One region of the Sporosarcina sp. P17b genome, then DNA from elsewhere that is predicted to be linked to it. Evidence: riboswitches for the same ligand, from Rfam matches in the RefSeq annotation. Region 1 holds a riboswitch; the other holds the start of a gene.

Region 1 (9,810 bases):
ATGATCGCCTTTTACGAAGCGTTCGTCTTCTTCGGGATGAATGCCAAGAGACGTCAACGCGACGAGAACTTGTGCGGCACTTTCGACGTTGTCGTCATTTTGTGCACTAAAGCCGCCAGACGACGTTTGCATATTCGATAATTTTTCGAGTGCTTCGTCAATGATCATATGCATCGTTTTCGTTACTTCTTCATCCAAATCCTTCTGAATATACGTGAATTCTTCGGTACTTTGATAATACGGTGCGAGTGCCTGTACTGCCATCGCAGTCATATCCGGCTCCGCTTCGTTCCCGTAGAATGAAAATCCGCCATCCTCGAGTTGCAGTGAAATGATTTCTTTGATGATTTCGATTCTTTTCATGTCCGCGTCTTCTGGCACTTTATAACGCATACTGTCAAGTGTAATTAACCCCCAAATCCAGCCGTTAATGCCCTGTGCACCGAGTGACGTCGTCAATCCACGGTTATACGTACCGTCCGCAATAAGATTGATGCCGGATACTGCCGTCGGGTCACCGGCAGCTGAAAGAATCGCCAGTGAAATCCGGTGCCACTCTGTCGCTTTCATTTCACTAAGTTTTTCACTCGTTTTATAACGTTCAATAACATTGTTCTTGATGACCGCTAGATACGCGGAGTAATCGTCAGGATAGCCGATGCGGCCGAGGCCTACCGGATACCAATCACCATTCGTATTTCCCGCGTGCGCTAGAAACGGCTTGCTGAGTAGCGGAGCCGATTCGTCAATTTGTTCATCTTGCTTTTTCCACGCAATAATTTCTTCTATCGTCTGCAGCAGAGATTCTTCTTTTTCCGGTGTCGCGAACGCAATAGACGGCAGGAGTACTACCGCCGTCATCATAATCGTCACAAGCCACGCAGTTAATTGTCGCATTCCGTCACTTCTCTTTCATTACCATTCTTTCTTCCAATTATCATTCATGCCGTTTCCTGACGCTTCATGCCCACCAATGTCTTTTCCGTAATGAAGAGTATAGCGCACTCTCACTACATCTCCATCTAAGAAATAGGCATCCGAGAAGCCGTAGTTCGGATAATCATTATTGACGCTGAACATCCAGCCGGAACCATTCGCGAAATCGAATTCACTTAGACTATCCGGTGAATACGCATCGCGATTTGAAGTAGTGGAAACCTCCTCTACTATTTCCCATAAATCGTCGGGAATCGCTACATGATTTAGCATGCCAGGCTTACTGACGTCCCGTAAATAAAAACTGCTGTCGAGATTTCCCGTTTTGCCGTAATCATAGCCATGTTCTCGCATGAATTGGTCGAGGATATACGACCCTTTTTCCCCTTGATGAATATCCATTTTCGTCGGTTTGATCAAATACGGAACACCGAGAACGGAAGCTTCTAGACTAATCGTCACTTGTCCGATAATGCCATCTTCCGCCGGTGCAACGGACGTGATCATGAATGTCTCGGTCACGGTCCGCTCTTCGTCGTCCCACACTTTGATGGTGACGGTGTTTTGTCCAGTTTGCAACGTCAGTTTATAACTCGTTTTTGCACTGTCATCCCAAGTGAATGGCACGTTTTCACCATTCACTTGCACAAGGACGTTTTTCCCTCTGATCCGTTCACCAGAAGCAGTCACTGGCCAAATGTTGATCGTTTTAATATCACCTTTGACTTTGCTGCCGGACTTGAGATCGGTTACGAGCTTCGGTGCATCGGGATCGACTTGTGGTTTTTCATTGACGTTCGGGTCGTTGTAGGAAATTTTATACTGTCGTTCAATTTGTTCGTCTTGATAGTTTCCTGATAATTTGACAACGTTCGTTCCATTGTTCAGCTGCACAACATAATTCATACCGTCTGCCGATTCGACCTTTTGATCGTTCACTGTGATGCTGAGTGATACGTCTGCTTCATTCGCAGTAGCTTTTGCGTAAAATGAAAACTCCGCGCTGTTAGCTTGTTGGTCTTGTAAGTCGGTGTTCAACTTGATCGAGATTTTTTCTTTCTCGTAGATCACAATATAGTTTTGCTCCGCTATTTTTCCGTTTACTTGCGCGGTAAGCTTGAGCGTATTTTTTCCTTCGGTTAGCGTGGCTTTATAGGCACTGCCAGTCAGTGGTTTAAGTTCTTTATTATTCATGAAGACCTTGAGCTTGGCATCTTGTTCACCTAGCGTAGCTGTTGCTGTGAATGAAATGGCGTCTTCGGTCACCGTTTGGTCTTTTAGTTCGGTTGTGATTACGATATCTTGACTGTTTAAGGTCACGCGATACGACTGGCTGACGCGCAATAGTTTGTTGTCTGTTTGTTTATAGATCACTTGGAATTGAATATCGTTCGTGCCTTCTGTTAATAAAAGAACCCCTTTATAGTCACTCAATTTCTTACCGTTTACCGTAACTTTCATTTCCTGGGCAATGAGTGTTTCATCCAAGTGATTTACCGTGACGCTGTACAATGGATCGGTAACGGTTTCATTATTGGTGATACTTGTTGTAAAATAGCGATTTTGCTGATCCGCGATGTCGACGATCTCGATATCTGGATGGTTGTTCGGTTTTGTTTTACCGGAAGCAGGTGTCGTGTTGCCACCAGCAGGGACTTTGTCATTTGGAGCCGGTTTCGTGTCCTGTGTAGTAGTCTCAGGATTAGCGAGTGGCTTATTCTGCGATTCCAGCTCGGTATTTTTTGGTTCTCGCGGCTGTTCTTCCGGCTTCTGTTGCGATTTGTCCGGAGTTGTCGGTTGTTGCGAGCTTGACAAGTTTTCTTGATCGGTCTTACTATCTGTCGTTTGATCGGATTCCGCATCAGGTAGTCCACCACTACCGCTAGCTAACTTCAGCGTAGAAGCTTCTACTTTTTCATTGAAATCAAACGGAGCGGATTCTTCAGTCGATGTGGCTGCATAGGCAATCGTGCTAAATAATAGTAAGAATATGAGACTGTAATAGATTATGTTTTGATATTTCATGAAGGTGTTTTTCGTTTTTCTCATTCAATCCATCCCTTCTTTTCTAGTAAAGGCATGCTATATGCAGTGGCTAAATCATTAAAAAAGTCCCCACCTCCTGATAGAGATGGGGACCATGTATGTTCAATAATTAGACAGCGCAAATTGAATGATACACAATTCACCCTTTACCGGAAGGCGTCATGCTTACATACTTTGGCAAGTCTCCTGACTTAGGGATATATTTTCCCATTACAGTGGCCGGACCGCTCAGGATTTTCACCTGATTCCTATTTACTCTTCGTTTACTTGACGAAGAACCAAAATATTCTATATAACTGCTACTAAGCATATAGTTTTTGCAGGGTAAAATCAATAGACGGTGTAAGTACATTGCGCGATTTTGTCATCGCATGAGACTGTGTTTTCTATTTTAGTTACAGCATTTTATTTAGCAAAGTGGTTCCTATAGCAAGCGATCGGTGTTCAATAACCGCATTCGTTAATTCAACTCTCATGCCAACAATTCCAAACGCTTTTAAAGTATTCCGATAAAACTCCATTTCCTTGAAATCTATCTTCAAGAACAACATGAACATTTTGAAATTCATCTTTAAGATTTTCGTCTGAATTCGGAAAAGATCCCAAGTAAGAATATTTATACACTGGTTCATCTGGACAAATTTCATAAGCACGCTTTAACATGGAAACCCCTTTTTCTTCCCAATGCTCAAATTCTCCAAAATAATATGGGAATAATGAAATCATATAACCAAAACACCATAAAAAATCCTCATTTGTCCCCAAATTAACCAATCCAAAATCTGTAACCTGACGTAGTATAGTCTCTAATTCATCAAAATCTACATCCTGAATCTCTACTGGTCCCTCTTCTGTTAGAACATACCAACAAAAAAAGCCAAGACGAATAACAGTCTTTAAATCATCAGGATTTTGGTTCCAGTTTTTTATCAAGAGTGATTTTGCTTCATTCCACTCCCCTTTATTTTCTAGTGTATCAACTTCAGCCCAACGCCAATCAATCATTGCCAGTACACCTCACATCCTAAATGCTGATTATACGTTTCAAAGCATTTATCTCGCTCTCTGCTTAGATCGAGTTCTTCTTTAATTAAACCGCCCGTTAACAGCGTAATTTTTACTAAGCAACTGTCCCCGAATGTTGAATATTACCTTTACTTAAGTTGGTTCCAAAACATTGAAAACACGCCTTCATTCATCTCAAAATAAACATCTGCAATTCCATAATAGATATATCCATCTCTTAAAAGAGTAAGTTTAACCGTTGAACCATCATGTAATTTTAACGCTAGCTCTCTGTATTCTTCATTGTTTCGGGAACTATTTATGGGGTCTGACTTTTGTTCACGAAGATAGGGCTTTGTTTTGTTCAGCTCTTTTAAGAAAGTATTTAGTGCGTCCATATCGAAAATTGGCTTGTAATTTTCATTATCGTGATCCCAATCACTGAAAGCTCTCCACTGGACAGAGTGTATATTTCCCACCAGATTTAATTTACCAAATATATCCTCACCACTGCTTATTGTTATTCCGTTAAGGTTTTCAAAAAACTCTGCGTAATGGTTTCCATCCTGCATATGATAAACCATTAATCTAAAATCTTGGTCATAGCCTTTCACAGAATAAACATCCATTTCACCAATTGTAGAAGCTAATTCTTTGTCATAGGCTTTTTGCTTGCTCCATTCATCAATATTCCCTTTTGTAGTTCCGAGTTTCTCGTCTTTAAGAGCTTTTGCATCTGTGTCATTTATCTTTGTGTTTGTTTGGGTATAAATCTTTCCGTTATACACAATTAAACCGACCATGTCTGCATTTGTATTATTTTTAGGTAATTGAATAGCTGGGATTTCCACATTCTCATCTTGATTGTCTTTTGTACTATCTTGGGGGACATAATTGATTAAAGTGAATATTCCAATAGACATCATTACAGCAACAACAATCAAGATACTTTTCACACTAGGTCTTTGCTGATACTTTTTCATACTATCCTCCTAATATTATTAGACCGAGATAAGTTACAAAAGTTACATGTTTTAATAGTATGGCCTTATTGTTGATCGGTTTCAAATCCTTATTCCAGCATCCACACCATTTGCAGCTAATTATTTTCAAATAAATTACTTTTTGTTTGAATTAAATAGAATACTAGCTATGCCTACCCCAATAACAGGAAGAATGATTAATAGAGTACTTAATATATTGGCTTGTATGTAATTATTAAAGAGCAAAAAACTTAAAAAAGCTACTACAAAATAAACTGGTATAATTTTTTTTGACCACAAAACAGAATTCTCCATTTTGATCACTCCTTATGAAACGTAAACGCTATTTTTTTACTTTCTTCATTCTGGTTGGCATGAAATGTAAAGACAATCCTATAAACACCTTTTTGTTGTATATAGGATGACGAAAGTTTCTGCTCGATTTCTTTTCCAGGTTCTAATACATTCAACTTATCCTCTATGACTACATCCTCTGCAACCCAATTGCCATCTTGGAAGTATTCCAAGCTCGTTCCTGGCCCTGTGTAATCCACCGGTGTATCCCCTTCATTTCTTATACTAACAAGCGGTGTCTCTCCCTGATCAACTCTCTTTTGGCTAACTGCTATAGAAATGGAAATATCTCCATTTTTATAAATTGAATCAATCGTATTCACTTTTTTTAGATCTTCTTTATCCTTACTGACATTTTCTTCTGAACAAGCAGCTAAAATCATTATTATTCCTATCAACATCATTAAACTTTTTTTCATTCTATCCCTCCTCACCCTGTTAGACGGACAAAAATTAAATAAGTCACATATTTTTTTATAATCTTTCGCGGTTGTCTCTAACATTTATTAAACAAGCATTATTGACATCTATTGGGTTCGTCTATAACGATACTTCCCGATACATTTAGCTTATTCCAAATCCACTCCTGATAAATCCGGTCAATTTCAATTTCCAATTCTTTTTCATTCAGATTTTCATTAATTTCTAATTCTTCAAAAGTAAATGTCTCTGTTGCCTCAGTTCCTTTAAAGGCATTACTAGCAAATGAGAAAGTTATAGTTTTAACCAGTTCATTCAACTCCCACTATGAAAAGCAAAATAGGATACTTCATTTAACAATCATATATATCAATGGGTTTAGTTTTTATGTAGATCGAATACAACTTCTAAAATATAATCAAGTACTATATCATGGTGTTGATAATTTTTTTATTATAGTTGCTAAAATGGCAATAAAAAAAACGATGGCGCTATTTATTAATAAATAATATCCTATCTGCATGCCGTAAAATATCGCAAAAGCATCACGAATAACAAAAAGTGCTACTTCGCCACCGATTGCCCCTAAGAAAACTGCTGATAGTAATACAGTAAAAGCTGCAAAGTATAGGCTTTTCTTTTTCTTGTAATATATAAAACCAATAAGATTTGCAACGACAATAAAAACGCCCATAAGTATTAAGAAAAAACTACTCATCTAGCTCTCCCCTTCGTAAAAACCTATTTACCCATTTGAATTAAAGTCATTTGACATTTTTGTCATAACACTTTGCAATTTAAGTGTTACAACCAAGCTACGTTAGTTTAATTGAATGGCAAGAAACAAAGTTATTATAAAAAGATATCTTGATTCATTTTTTATGATCTTTATAGTATCATTTTTCATGTGTCACACGATCATTAGTTCACTTCACAGAAATCTTCATATTGAAAGGATACGTGACTATGGAATATACACTAAAAGATGAAAGTTTTGACTTTAGCGAAACAGAAGTTACACATGAAGTACTTAAGATTGGAGAGCCAGAAGATGGCCTTTTCGAAATTGAATTCAAATTAACCTTCTCTTACGGATTCTTGAATTACTCACATAACTTTGTTTGGCTCAATCAAGATATCGAAACATTACTTGAACAGTTGAAGAAAATGGATGGAAAGAATAATGGAACTTTAAGTGTGCTTTCACCAGGCGTTTCTTTCTCATATTCACAAAACCCTCATGATGAAAACTTTTATGAGTTCACAGTTTTCATGGATACTGGCTATATTAATTCGTATATGGGAACTGAATCAAAACTTGGAATCACTCTATCCGCTACCCGGGAAGATATTGAAAATTGGGTTGCGTCTTTTCTAAAGAACTAAAAGAAAAAATTGACCATATTAATCTGAAGACTTTATACTTTGTTTATGGTCAATAATTGCCCTTCCGCTAATAGGAGTTGTTTAGGATCAATAATTTCATGTAGTAATATACTTGATTTATTTTGTATCGTTAATTCAGTTGGATTTATTACGTGTGCTATCTGAACGGTGCATACATCATAAGGTGCAGTATTATTATGGATATACTGGAGTAACTCACGCAATTCCCACTGTTTTTCTACACCATTTATAATTTCTCGTTGAACGGGATAATCAAAACCGGGAATGATCCACTCTTCTGTCTCTACAAATTGTAGAGACGCATTACCATCTTCCAACTTTTTATCTGAGGCAATATAATAATAATTTGTCATTTCACCACTTCTTTCTATCATCATCTGCTATTTCCAATACGTTCTTTTTGAATCTGTTGTAAATCTTCCTTCTGCAATTCAACGTAATCCCCCATGTATCCTACTAATATATATTCGAATGAATGTTTTCATTGACCTTCCCCATTTCCTTGCCTTTGTCATCTTGGGTTTTACAAAATCAACATCAACCAATTGAAAACAACATCGCCCTCTAATTGATTGGAAAGTAATGGCGTATTTTGTTTCAGTATATAATAACTTCTAATAGTATGGAAATATATTCTAACTGTTGTTATAATTTGATTTATGTGAAGTCCCTTTCATTCTTACTACTCTTCTTTTAGTTTGCAATTCCTTTAGTAAACGTTTCGTGTTCTATATATGATGTTTTTCTTAATTTAAAGGAGGAATATTACGAGTGTAAAACTACCCTAAGAAATCAGATGTAATTTTGATAGTAAAGGGGTAGTAAGAATGAAAAATCAATCGTTTCGTTTTTTATGGATTGGCCAATCAATGGCTAATTTAGGTGATGTTTTTTATATTGTCGGGATTATTTCTTTATTGTACACACTTACGGAGTCGCCTTTTGCATTAGCACTGGTGCCTTTCATTAATATGTTCGGTCGCTTTATAAGTGGTATTATTGCGCCATGGTGGATCAATCGATTTCCTTTAAAGACATTGCTCGTTAATTCACAAGCAAGTAAGACCATTCTATTGGTTGTTCTATCGCTTTTATTAATCTCTGAAACGACGACCAATTTATTCATCATTCTAACGTTTGTGGGGTGTATTGCGTTTTTGGATGGCTGGGCAGCGCCGGCAAGTCATGCTATGCTGCCTCGGTTAGTACCAAAAGAGCAACTTGTAAAAGCAAACAGTTTCTTCTCTATCGTCTCTGAAACCATGAATCTAGGAGGCTGGGCACTCGGAGGAGTAGTTGTCGCATTGACAAGTGGACAATTTGTTATTATCGGTACAGTAGGCTTGTATATATTTGCAACGATGATAATGTTCGGTATTGACGATCCCACTCCATTCCAGAAAAATGAGATTAAAGGTAAATGGGGTAGTGAATTAACCCAAGGTTGGCAGATTGTATGGAGAAATCCGCTTTTCAGGAGTCTACATGTGATCATCATCTTTGAAGCGATTGCCAATGTTGTATGGATTGCTTCTATTCTCTATATCTTTGTGATAGAAGTTCTAGGTCAGACAGAAGCTTGGTGGGGTTACATTAACACAGCTTTCTTCTTGGGTATGATAATAGGAGGAATCATCTGCACTCGTTTTATAATTGTGGTTGAAAACAATCTGAAACGCTTGCTTATTCTATTGTCGTTTGGCATTAGTCTCGTCACTCTTCTTTTTGGAGTAACAACCATTCCCTGGATTTCCATACTACTTGTGATTCTGAATGGAATTATTCAACAATTGAAAGGCATCGTAAGTGAAACAATGCTTCAAAAATCCGCGACTACTGATGAACTCCCTAAAATTTATGCCGTTCAAAGTGCTTTAATATCACTGTTATTCGGTATTTCTTCAATAAGTTTTGGAGCTATTGCGGAGCTTTGGGATGTTAGGATCACATTTGTTCTTGCAGCAACATTGTTAGGACTTGGTGCTCTCTTTGCATTAATTCGCAGTCGAGATTTCAGCATTACAACTGAATAATATGCTTAAATCTTTAGATCGACTTATTGGTTTTAAAGATTTAACTAAGGCAATTAATATAGTTTAATAAAAAACGATTGGGCAGTTTAGTTGTCCAATCGTTTTTTTAAATCCTACTATAAATAAATTATTTTGATCCTGAATTGCAATCAATAGTATCCACTTTATTTTGATCTTCTTTATCTTTACTGACATTTTCTTCTGAACAAGCAGCTAAAATCATTATTATTCCTAACAACATCATTAAACTTCGCTTTTTCATTCTATCCTTCCTCATAATCAAGATCAATGTCCAAATATAGTTCTTCATATTTGGAAACATCGTATTTTCCAATAACATGATAATTACTAGAGGCTTCATCATTAGGCTTAAGTTTATTAAAATCGACTACATCTAGTGCATCAGATATCATTTTTAAATGATATCGTAGTTCATTTGTTGAATAAAGTGTTTGTGTTAGTCTAAAAATAAGAGACTATTAATTATTTTGGAACCTATGTATATGTTTACCATTAAAGTGACCGGCCCGCTCAGGTTTTTCACCTGATTCCTGTATCCTCGTCGTTTGCTCGATGAAGAACTAAAATACTCTATATAACTGCTACTAAGCATATAGTTTTTGCGG
Region 2 (9,810 bases), on a different contig from region 1:
ACATCAGCACCTGCCAAACTCTTCTCAGCATCTTTCATAGAAAACAGATCACAAGAACGCCACTCTACATCTTCCGTATTCTGCCTCTGATCGCCATTGCGTGACAGACCAATAACTTTAGCTTTCCCTTTAAGTTTCTTCAATAGATTATTGCCGATATAACCACTTGCGCCAGCTACAGCTACGACCAATTTCTTCTCACCCATACAATCTCACCCTCTCTTGTACGTATACATTGAAAGTACCCATTCTAAGAGTTTTATAAGCCTATATATTTAATTAATACAACTTTTAAGCAGTAGTCTTTGCTTTTTTCATTAAAAGTATTTATAATGATATGAACGAGGAAAACTATATTTGTTTTTTAAGTTTTGTTTGATATGTATAAAGATAGGGGTACGATAAATGAAAGCACGTATTATGAAAGCTTTCCTCGAAGAAATTCATGAGAAAAGTATGAAGTTCACAATGGATGATCTAGCGAAAAGACTGGGCATCAGTAAACGGACGTTATACGAAAATTTTTCTTCAAAAACGGAAATTTTAGATGCGATTATTGACTCGACATTACGAGAGTTTGACGAAAAAACCGATATCATCATGAAAGACAATGAACTACAACTTGTAGATAAGATCAAGAAAGTCATAACAGTTATTCCAAAGTATAATGATTTTTATAACTGGCAAATCCTTGATCAGATGAGAAAAACACATCCCGTACAATGGGAACGCGTCCACTCTGCACTTCATGAATGGGATGAACTACGCGAATTGATTGAACAAGGTATTCATGAAGGTATTATTGCCGATCAAAATATAGAGTTACTAATGAAATTGATTATAGATGCAACGAACTCCACTCTTGATCGAAAATTTTTCTACGAAAATCGCATGACCGTAACCGAAGCACTGGATTCTATTGTGGATATCCTGTTGTTCGGATTTATTAAGAAAAGTGACGACTAAAAAAACTAATAAAACACTAAAAGTTTTTCTGTTTTACAAAATATGAAAGCGAGATGGAATTATGAGCCTCCACGCATGTGAGGTAACGAATGAAAATTGGCAGGATGTTGCCTATTTATCTGTACACGAAAACCAAAAGAACTTTATTGAAAGCAATTCATTTTCACTAGCACAATCTCAATTTGAACCTGAATGGAAGTCTATTGGGTTATACGATGGAGAGGAACTAGTCGGCTATGCAATGCATGGACGTGAAGCAGATGGCAATGTATGGCTGGATCGCTTTATGATAGATCAGCATCATCAAGGGAAAGGCTATGCTAGCAGATTTCTTAAACTTCTACTAACCAGAATGGAAGAAAAGTATCAATGCAATAAGATCTACTTAAGTATTTATCCAAGTAATAAAGCCGCACAGCGTTTATACGAAAAGTTCGGTTTTAAGTTAAATGGAAAAATTGATGATGTAGGTGAATTCCCTTGCCTCATCATGGAACTTGATCTTCAAAGGAGTCCTTTGCAATGAATTCTTCTTCACCCAAATTCAATCAATTAGATACTGAGCCAGTAGGACGTATCTTTTTACGTTACTTGATACCTTCAACTGTCGGTATGTTACTAATGGCAATCAATATTGTGGCAGACGGCATCATGGTCGGTAATCGATTGGGTGCAGAAGCATTAGCGGGAGTCGGAATTTCGGCTCCCGTTTATACTATCTTTTTTGCTATTTCTTTATGGATTGGTATCGGTGCTGCTACAAAATATTCGATAGCTATGGGCGCTAAGGATACGCAAAGAGCCCGGTCGATCTTTACGCACGCTATTATTTCCATATTCTTATTTACTATTGTATTAGGTTTGACTGCCTTTATCTTTAGGGATCCACTAGCATACGCGCTTGGGGCCAATGCGACCACATTCCCTTATGTATCGCAATACTTATTTGTTATTTTATTATTTGGTTTTATCTTCACTGTAGAAAACACTTTTAGTATTTTCGTGCGAAATGATGGAGCACCGAACCTCTCAATGGCTGGTTTGATTGTGACGTCTGTCGTCAATATTATTTTGAACTACGTGTTCTTATTCATTTTAGACTACGGAGTCGCTGGTGCTGCATCAGCGACAATTATTGCTTCGTTTTTGGGTATGCTCGTACTAGTAACACACTTCTTTAGGCAGACCAATAACTTGAAACTGATTCGCTTGAAATTCAATAAAAAACTATTTCTAGCGATTCTATTCATCGGATTCCCAAGTTTCTTATCCGAATTGGGTATATCCTTCTTTACCATCACACATAATATTGCGTTCGAACGAATGGCTGGTACGGAAGGTGTTGCAGCGTTCTCTATTTTGAATTATGTGCACAGCGTCATGCTGATGCTATTCCTAGGAATGGGTGGTGCAATACAACCACTGATTAGTTATTATAGAGGTTCTGGCAACCGAGAAAGAATGAAGGAAACCGTTAAAAAGGCCACCCTCACTGTCGTCATTGCAGGTGCTGTATTTTTCCTCGTGGGACAGTTCGCAGCAGGCCCTATTGTATCGATTTTCGGAGACTTCCCACAAGCCGTCAGAGATTTGGCCACTACCGGAATTAATTTATTCTTCATTGCCTATTTATTCACAGGTACGAACTTCGTGATGATGACGTATTATCAGTCAGTCGGTAATGTTCGGATGGCGACTTGGATCACCGCTTCTCGCGAAATTATTATTATGTTGATTTTCTTGATGATTTTACCACGCTTCTTTGGGCTAAATGGGATTTGGCTATCTATCCCTGCGTCTGAGTTTATCGTATTTGTTGGAGTATATTTATATCAACGAAACGCGACTCGTCATTCGCTGAGTGGGTAACGTGATTACAGACAAAAGTTATAGTGCAGATCCTAAATGGATACTGCGCTATTTTGTTCCTTTCATAAATAATAGTGATATACTGAAAGAGCAACTGAATATCGTGTTAGAGATCGGTGCGTTTATTTTTCTTAAACGCTTAAAAGGGAAATCGGTGAAAAACCGATGCTGTCCCGCAACTGTGAGTTGGAGTATAATTCGTTACCACTGTTTCACCGCAAGGGAAATGGGAAGGTGAATTATACGTTGAAGACGAGCCAGGAGACCTGCCTAGATCAGTACACACCAATAACCTACGCGGATAGGAGGTGTCAAGTGCGGCTTATGAACAATCATACACAAGCCGACGTACGAAAAAACGGGATCAGGACATTCATTAGGTGGCTTCGATACAGCTTCTATCGATCCACTATATATGAATATCCGACTGAACCGTTTAATTCGTCATGGCTTCCCACTTAACATCCTTCCAGGCATTTACTTGGACGGATGTTTTTTTGTCGACGAACCACTACAAAACACGATGAGGAGAATGAATTATGAATAACCAAACAATCGATGATTTTACAAACTTATTAAAGGATACGCTGATGTCGGACCGAGTGAGCACTCACTCTACTCCACTCCCCTTAGTACTCAATGATGTGAAAAGACAGATTTCCGAAGATACTTCAAAAGATCAAACAGAAAAAGAACAGCAGCTTTATAATTTAGATAAAGCATATAAAACAGTAGTAGAAGAATTGGTTGGTAGTAACTAATAATAAATACGCCTCTGACATTACTCTGTCAGAGGCGTTTACACTTTATAGAGAATCTTTTATCACACGTTTATAATTTATAACGGATAGTAATCCGAATATCGAGTATAATGCCGTGTAAATTAACATCACAATAATCATTGGTGTTAGCATTTCAGTACCGAATAAAAACCATCCCGATTTTACTGCGAAGTAGCTATGGAGCAATCCGACAACTAATGGAATACCAAAGTTAAATAATTGCTTTTTCTGGATCCCCTTCAACAAATCAGATTGTGTAAAGCCCAATTTACGAAGAATCGTGTAGTTTGATTTCTCGTCTTCACTTTCGTCCATTTGTTTGAAATAGAGAATGCAGCCGGATGTGATGAGAAATGCAAGACCAAGGAATCCTACGATGAACATCGTAATACCAACACTTTGTTTTAGGTTTATTCTTCCTTCATATTTTGATTCATGTCCCGCCCATATATTTATTTCCAACTTATTGAAAATGTCATTCGCTTTTTCAAGTTCATCTTTCTGAACAATATTTACTCCATGGTACACAGTGAATTCTGACGTAAAGGAAATGTCTTGATCGTCTTGCATTTGCTTGTATACTAGGTCATCAACTACGGCAACAGGAAAATTATATGTTATACGAGTTGGTAGAACAACTAAATCTTTTGTGCCTGTAAAAGTCAGATCATATGAATGTTCTCTACCTTGAAAAATAGCTTGTTGATCAGTTTGGAACTGCATGAACTTCTCCATCAATGGATCTGAATTAATAAACATCACTTCATCTTCTTCTACATCTACTTCCAATACTGTTTGTTCGCTAATTACGATCATTCGCGTATTGGCATAACTCTGATCTCCAGTAACCTCTCCTGGCATTGTCATGACTTTTGATAAATCAACAGGTGATGTTATTAAATCCGTAGCCGTCTCCGTATAGTCAATGTTCTTCTCTTCCAGCGCTTGTGTGAATTCCATAGCACGCTCACTATTTGGAATAGTAAAATCTGCGGGAATAGTCCTCTCCACTGTTTTCTCTACTGAGTAATATGATATATAACTAAGTGATAACAACGCAATGGATAGCGCGGACAATATGGTAATAATCATTAATAGTAACGAATTGGATTTCATTCGGAACATGATGGAAGAAAGGGACAGTACATCGTTAACGTTTAGATACCCACCTTTTCGTTTACGGATTAGATTGAAGATGAAGCTGACAGAACCTTTATAAAATAAGTACGTACCTATAATAACGGATGTCAGGATGACGACCATTGTAGTGAACAAATAATTGCTAAGGATTACACCCTTAAATAACTGAGTTGACAAATAATAGCCACATGCAATAAGCAAAATTCCTACTACACCAATTACTACTTGAAACATCGTCATTTTTTGTACACGTTGCTGTGTAACAGTTGTCACACTAAACAGCGACAAGATGCTTTGTCGTTTGATAAATACTGCGTTCATGATCAAAATCAAAATATAGATCAACGCAAATACTACTAACGTTTGCAGTAACGCTTCAGAAGAGAATCGTAGTGTTGCTACATCTTTTACACCTGTCACCTTGAAAAGAATAATCATCAATAGTCGAGACATTGAAAAGCCCGCGAATACCCCCACAACTAAAGAGCCAATGTACAACACGAAATTCTCGACACTCAATATGCGGAAAACTGTCCCTTTCGTCATACCGATCAATTGAAACAAGCCAATTTCCTTACTGCGGCGTTTGATGAATAAATTATTAGCATAAAGCAGGAAAACAGATACAATAGCAAGTAGTAAAATGGAACCTGACTTGATAGCCGCAGCACCTCTTATTCCACTCGTTGCATCGTCCAATGCAGGATCAAATTGCAGTGTAACGAATGAAAAGTACAGACCAACACTAAAGACTAAAGCAAAGATATACACATAATAATGCTTGAGGTTTTTCTTAATATTGCGGAAGATTAGTTGATTAAGCGTCATGTTGCACACCACCCAATACACCTTGCGTTTTTATAATGTCATTGAAAAACTCGGTCCGTGTTTGGTCTCCTTTATAGAGTTGCGTGTAGATTTGTCCGTCTTTAATGAACACGACACGCTCACTGAAACTTGCCGCCAATGGGTCATGAGTGACCATCACAATAGAGGCATTTCGCTTCGTGTTGAGCTCACTTAATTTATTCAAAAGATCAGATGCTGCTTTTGAATCGAGTGCGCCCGTTGGTTCATCCGCAAAGATGATACTTGGATCATGAATAAACGCTCGCGCAGCAGACGTCCTTTGCTTTTGACCACCTGAGATTTCATTGGGATATTTGTCTGCAATGTCTGCAATGCCTAAGTCTTCCGCCACTGCATAAAACTTTTCATTGGCTCTTTTTTTCGCTACTTTTTGTACCGATAACGGAAGTAAAATATTTTCTTTCACAGTTAACGTATCGAGTAAGTTATAGTCCTGAAAGATGAAGCCTAAGTGACGTTTACGGAATTCCGCCATTTGTTTCTCTTTCATTTGATTAATATTCTGCCCTTCTATGCTAATCGTTCCCTGACTTACCCGATCAATAGAAGAGAGAACGTTAAGCAGAGTCGTTTTACCGGATCCAGATGCACCCATAATACTGACGAATTCACCTTTATTTACTTCTAAATCAAGCGCACTGAGTACTTCTTGTTTATTAAACTTATTGCCATATGATTTATATATTTTCGTTGCTTGTAAAATTACCATTCCATCACTCCTTGTTAGTACTATCTTAATCAATCCATAGATTTTTCTCCTGTCTTTAGTATGACAATCTGAAAAAGCATGTGACAAACTCGTCACATGCTGTAAGCTCAAATCAAATTAGTTTTAACTATCTGTAACGGAATTCATAATTTACACGCTATTGACTAGTAGTATTATGCATCGCTCCACTATATAAGTAGGCTTGAAGCGTTCGTTAATTCGAGCTTCAAGCCTACTTATCTCATACTAGCAATGCGAATCATCTCGTTCTCCTTCGCAAAGATTAAATTGAACCTCGTACCTTCTCCATCTGTGGACACTACTTGGATATCAATCAGCAGTGCATCCGCCACTTGTTTCGCTAAGTACAGTCCCATTCCTGTAGCTGCATGGTCTTGGTGGTCGACAGTTCCAGTGAAGCCTTTGTCGAATATGCGGGATATGTCTTTCGGATCGATTCCACGACCAACGTCTTCTATTGATAGCGAAGTCATTTCATTCTGCCTCGTACTTCGAATACATATATCTGACGCTTCACTGTATTTCACCGCATTCGTCAACAGTTGTCGAATGATAAAGCCGCACCATTTCGCGTCGGTCAGTACTTCTTCTGTCTCCAACGATATATCAAACCCTATCCCTTTTTGCATACACCATTGTCTTAATGATTTAATCTCTTGATATAACAGCTTCTCCATTTGCACTTTTTCGATATATAAATCATTTTGAATGAATGGAATACGCTTTTGATGAAGTTGTTGATCGAGTAGCAGATGGATACGAAGCCATTCATACATTAGCTGTGAACGAAGAGCAGGATCTTCCGTACGTTCAATCATTAACTGCATTGTCGTAAGCGGTGTTTTCACCTCGTGTATCCAATTTAATATATCGTCTTTCTCTTGCTCAACACTCGTTTGTAATTCATTTAATTGAAGGTTGAACATCTGGTTTTGTTCAGCTATCCTTTCAGCTGTTACTACTTCGAAAGGGGTATTGGCTACTGGTATTTCACTATTATCAAACGTTGAATTTAATATCTTTAGATCTTTGTAAAATCGTGTTTCTCTTACATAGCGCATTACTAAAAACAGTAAGAAAAAGAGGGTAGACAGAAACACAATGTAGATAGCAGAGCTAAATGACACACTTGTATCAAGATAGCCCATTCCTATAATCAACAACTGCAAAAGAACAAAAAACAGTATCCAGCTGACCCGCTCTTTTACAAACAATCGAATCATAGCGGTTCTTCCTTCGCCATATAACCTTGACCCACTTTTGTTTCAATTACATCCACCAAGCCAATTTCCGCAATTCTTTTTCGCAAACGATTCACGTTGACTGTGAGCGTATTGTCACTAACAAACCGTTCATCATCCCAAAGACTCGTAATGATTTCTTCCCTCGATACAATTTCATTCTTCCTGTCTATCAATATTTTCAAAATATATATTTCATTTTTCGTCAACTCAATTGTACCGTTTTCATTAGTCAGTGTACCTTTTACAAAATCAACAGTTGCGTCACACCACGTTTTGACTTCAAAGATCTGCTCGGTATTGTAGTTATAAACACGTCGTAAAATAGCTTGAACCTTTGCGATCAGCACTTCAAAATGGAAAGGCTTTTGCACAAAATCATCTGCCCCTAGTTGCATAGACATGACGATATCAGTTGGATGGTCTCGTGAAGACAGAAAAATGATAGGTATATTCGAATGCGTGCGAATCATCCGACACCAATGGAATCCGTCAAATTTAGGTAACTGAATATCGATAATGACTAGATCTGGTTTGATTTCTGTAAACTCATGCAACACATTTGAAAAATCCTGGACTCCAGCCACTGTGTAAGACCACTGTGTTAGACGTTCTTTTATTTCTTCAAATAATGTCTGATCATCTTCTATCAGCATAATCGTAAACATAGGACTCACCATACTTCCCTTAATTACTTTTAGTTTATCCTATCTGAAGGTAGAGTCAAAACAACGCGCAAGTGAAAGTTGATTTCACTTGCGCGTTTATATTTGTTTGGGCTATACGTTATTTCAAATAAAACAGCCCACCATTCACAATATCCACCGTCATTCGCGGTTTAAAACGTTCTTCCATCGCACGTTTCTCGTTCTCATAACTCTCAGGTTTTTGTTCCTGTTCCTCATAAAAATAATCCAAGACAGCTAGATCCTTTTTCCATCGTTTTTCCGTTTCATCTATCCACGTTAGGTCTTCATTTTCAATTACTTGCGTGATTACAGCGTCCAACCGATCAAGTGCCCGAACAGGTGTGATGATATACGGTAAATGAAATACGTTTTCAGATTGTCGCTCGGTCATGTCCCGCAAACTAATAGCTTCCTGAAAATCTTTTACTACGGCACCCGTCATTAAATTAATGCCTAATGAATACAGCATTTCCTTTGTTTGATGACTGATGAATGATACTTTATAATTCACACCAACCCACGGGGTCAAAACCATCTGCTTGTTAACTTCAACTAACCGTTCATACATTTTTACGAACTGTCCCATTTCTTTGGTCACTCTAAAAAGTTGATGCAAGCGAGGAGAACCAAGATGAATGACCTCCCCCTTCATTCCATGTTGCACCTGCTCCATGTCCGTGATTAGCGTAAGTTGTGCGGGATTCGGTGTTTCATTGACACTTTCTATATATCGCCAATAAAAAGGACGGTTCATGATCCTTTTATCCATATCAATTGTCAGTTGTACAGTTAAATAGTGCTCGTTTCCATGAAGCACTTCACAGTTATTTTCTTTGAAAAACCGGTGAAGATACGTATGGATTTCTGTCGAATGCATGGATCTACCTCCCTCACACAGACTGTTCTTTCATCACCAATATATCATCTAGTTCACCTACCACTTGTTCAAATGTATCAATCTTACCTTGCAATACATTCATCACGTGATCATCTATCGTGTCTTTTACAGCGAGATTGTAAATCTGTACATCATGTTCCTGTCCTAATCGGTGAACCCGGCCAATTCGTTGCTCCAACTTCATTGGATTCCAAGGCAGATCATAATTGATGACGTGATGGCAAAACTGTAGGTTAATCCCTTCAGCGCCGGACTCAGTCGCAATTAGCACTTGCGCTTGCTGCTTGAACAGATGTTTAATCCATTCCCTACTACTCTTACTTAACTTTCCGTTGAAGATGACATTTGATATTCCATTCGCATATAGATAGTCGCTTAAATATAACTGTGTCATGCGATACTCTGTGAAAATAATTACTTTCTCTTTTGCTTGTATGATCAGTTCGGTTGCCTTTTTAGCTTTTGAATGAAGGGGCAAACTCTCCAATTTTCCAAGAATTGTTTCCACGTGGGTTATTTCCTCTGGCTGCTTACATTCTTGAAGTAATTTCATCAATGTACCCATTGTTGCATCTGGACTGCTACACATCTCTCTTTGCAATGTCATAGTAGAAAATGCGTTTGA

The links. A riboswitch is a leader RNA that binds a small molecule or an ion and turns the genes downstream of it on or off. The one in region 1 is predicted to bind cobalamin.
Region 2: it holds a riboswitch for cobalamin, as region 1 does, so the genes downstream of both, CSV76_RS10175 (hypothetical protein) here and CSV76_RS15985 (DUF4430 domain-containing protein) in region 1, are expected to answer to the same signal.

What each region holds. Positions count from the first base shown of each region.
Region 1 covers NZ_PDYP01000023.1:17,105-26,914, forward strand. The annotation lists gene CSV76_RS15980 (prenyltransferase/squalene oxidase repeat-containing protein) at 1-897, opposite strand, end outside; gene CSV76_RS15985 (DUF4430 domain-containing protein) at 916-2,961, opposite strand; cobalamin riboswitch at 3,142-3,280, opposite strand; gene CSV76_RS15990 (hypothetical protein) at 3,448-3,987, opposite strand; gene CSV76_RS15995 (hypothetical protein) at 4,137-4,970, opposite strand; gene CSV76_RS16005 (immunoglobulin-like domain-containing protein) at 5,291-5,743, opposite strand; gene CSV76_RS16010 (hypothetical protein) at 5,842-6,063, opposite strand; gene CSV76_RS16015 (3-isopropylmalate dehydrogenase) at 6,175-6,462, opposite strand; gene CSV76_RS16020 (hypothetical protein) at 6,711-7,130, shown strand; gene CSV76_RS16025 (hypothetical protein) at 7,163-7,525, opposite strand; gene CSV76_RS16030 (MFS transporter) at 7,979-9,184, shown strand; gene CSV76_RS17440 (hypothetical protein) at 9,312-9,545, opposite strand.
Region 2 covers NZ_PDYP01000007.1:80,407-90,216, reverse strand. The annotation lists gene CSV76_RS10195 (NAD(P)H-binding protein) at 1-206, opposite strand, end outside; gene CSV76_RS10190 (TetR/AcrR family transcriptional regulator) at 406-966, shown strand; gene CSV76_RS10185 (GNAT family N-acetyltransferase) at 1,028-1,492, shown strand; gene CSV76_RS10180 (MATE family efflux transporter) at 1,489-2,835, shown strand; cobalamin riboswitch at 2,933-3,123, shown strand; gene CSV76_RS10175 (hypothetical protein) at 3,375-3,596, shown strand; gene CSV76_RS10170 (ABC transporter permease) at 3,642-5,585, opposite strand; gene CSV76_RS10165 (ABC transporter ATP-binding protein) at 5,575-6,336, opposite strand; gene CSV76_RS10160 (sensor histidine kinase) at 6,573-7,580, opposite strand; gene CSV76_RS10155 (response regulator transcription factor) at 7,577-8,266, opposite strand; gene CSV76_RS10150 (YqhG family protein) at 8,385-9,164, opposite strand; gene CSV76_RS10145 (DEAD/DEAH box helicase) at 9,178-9,810, opposite strand, start outside.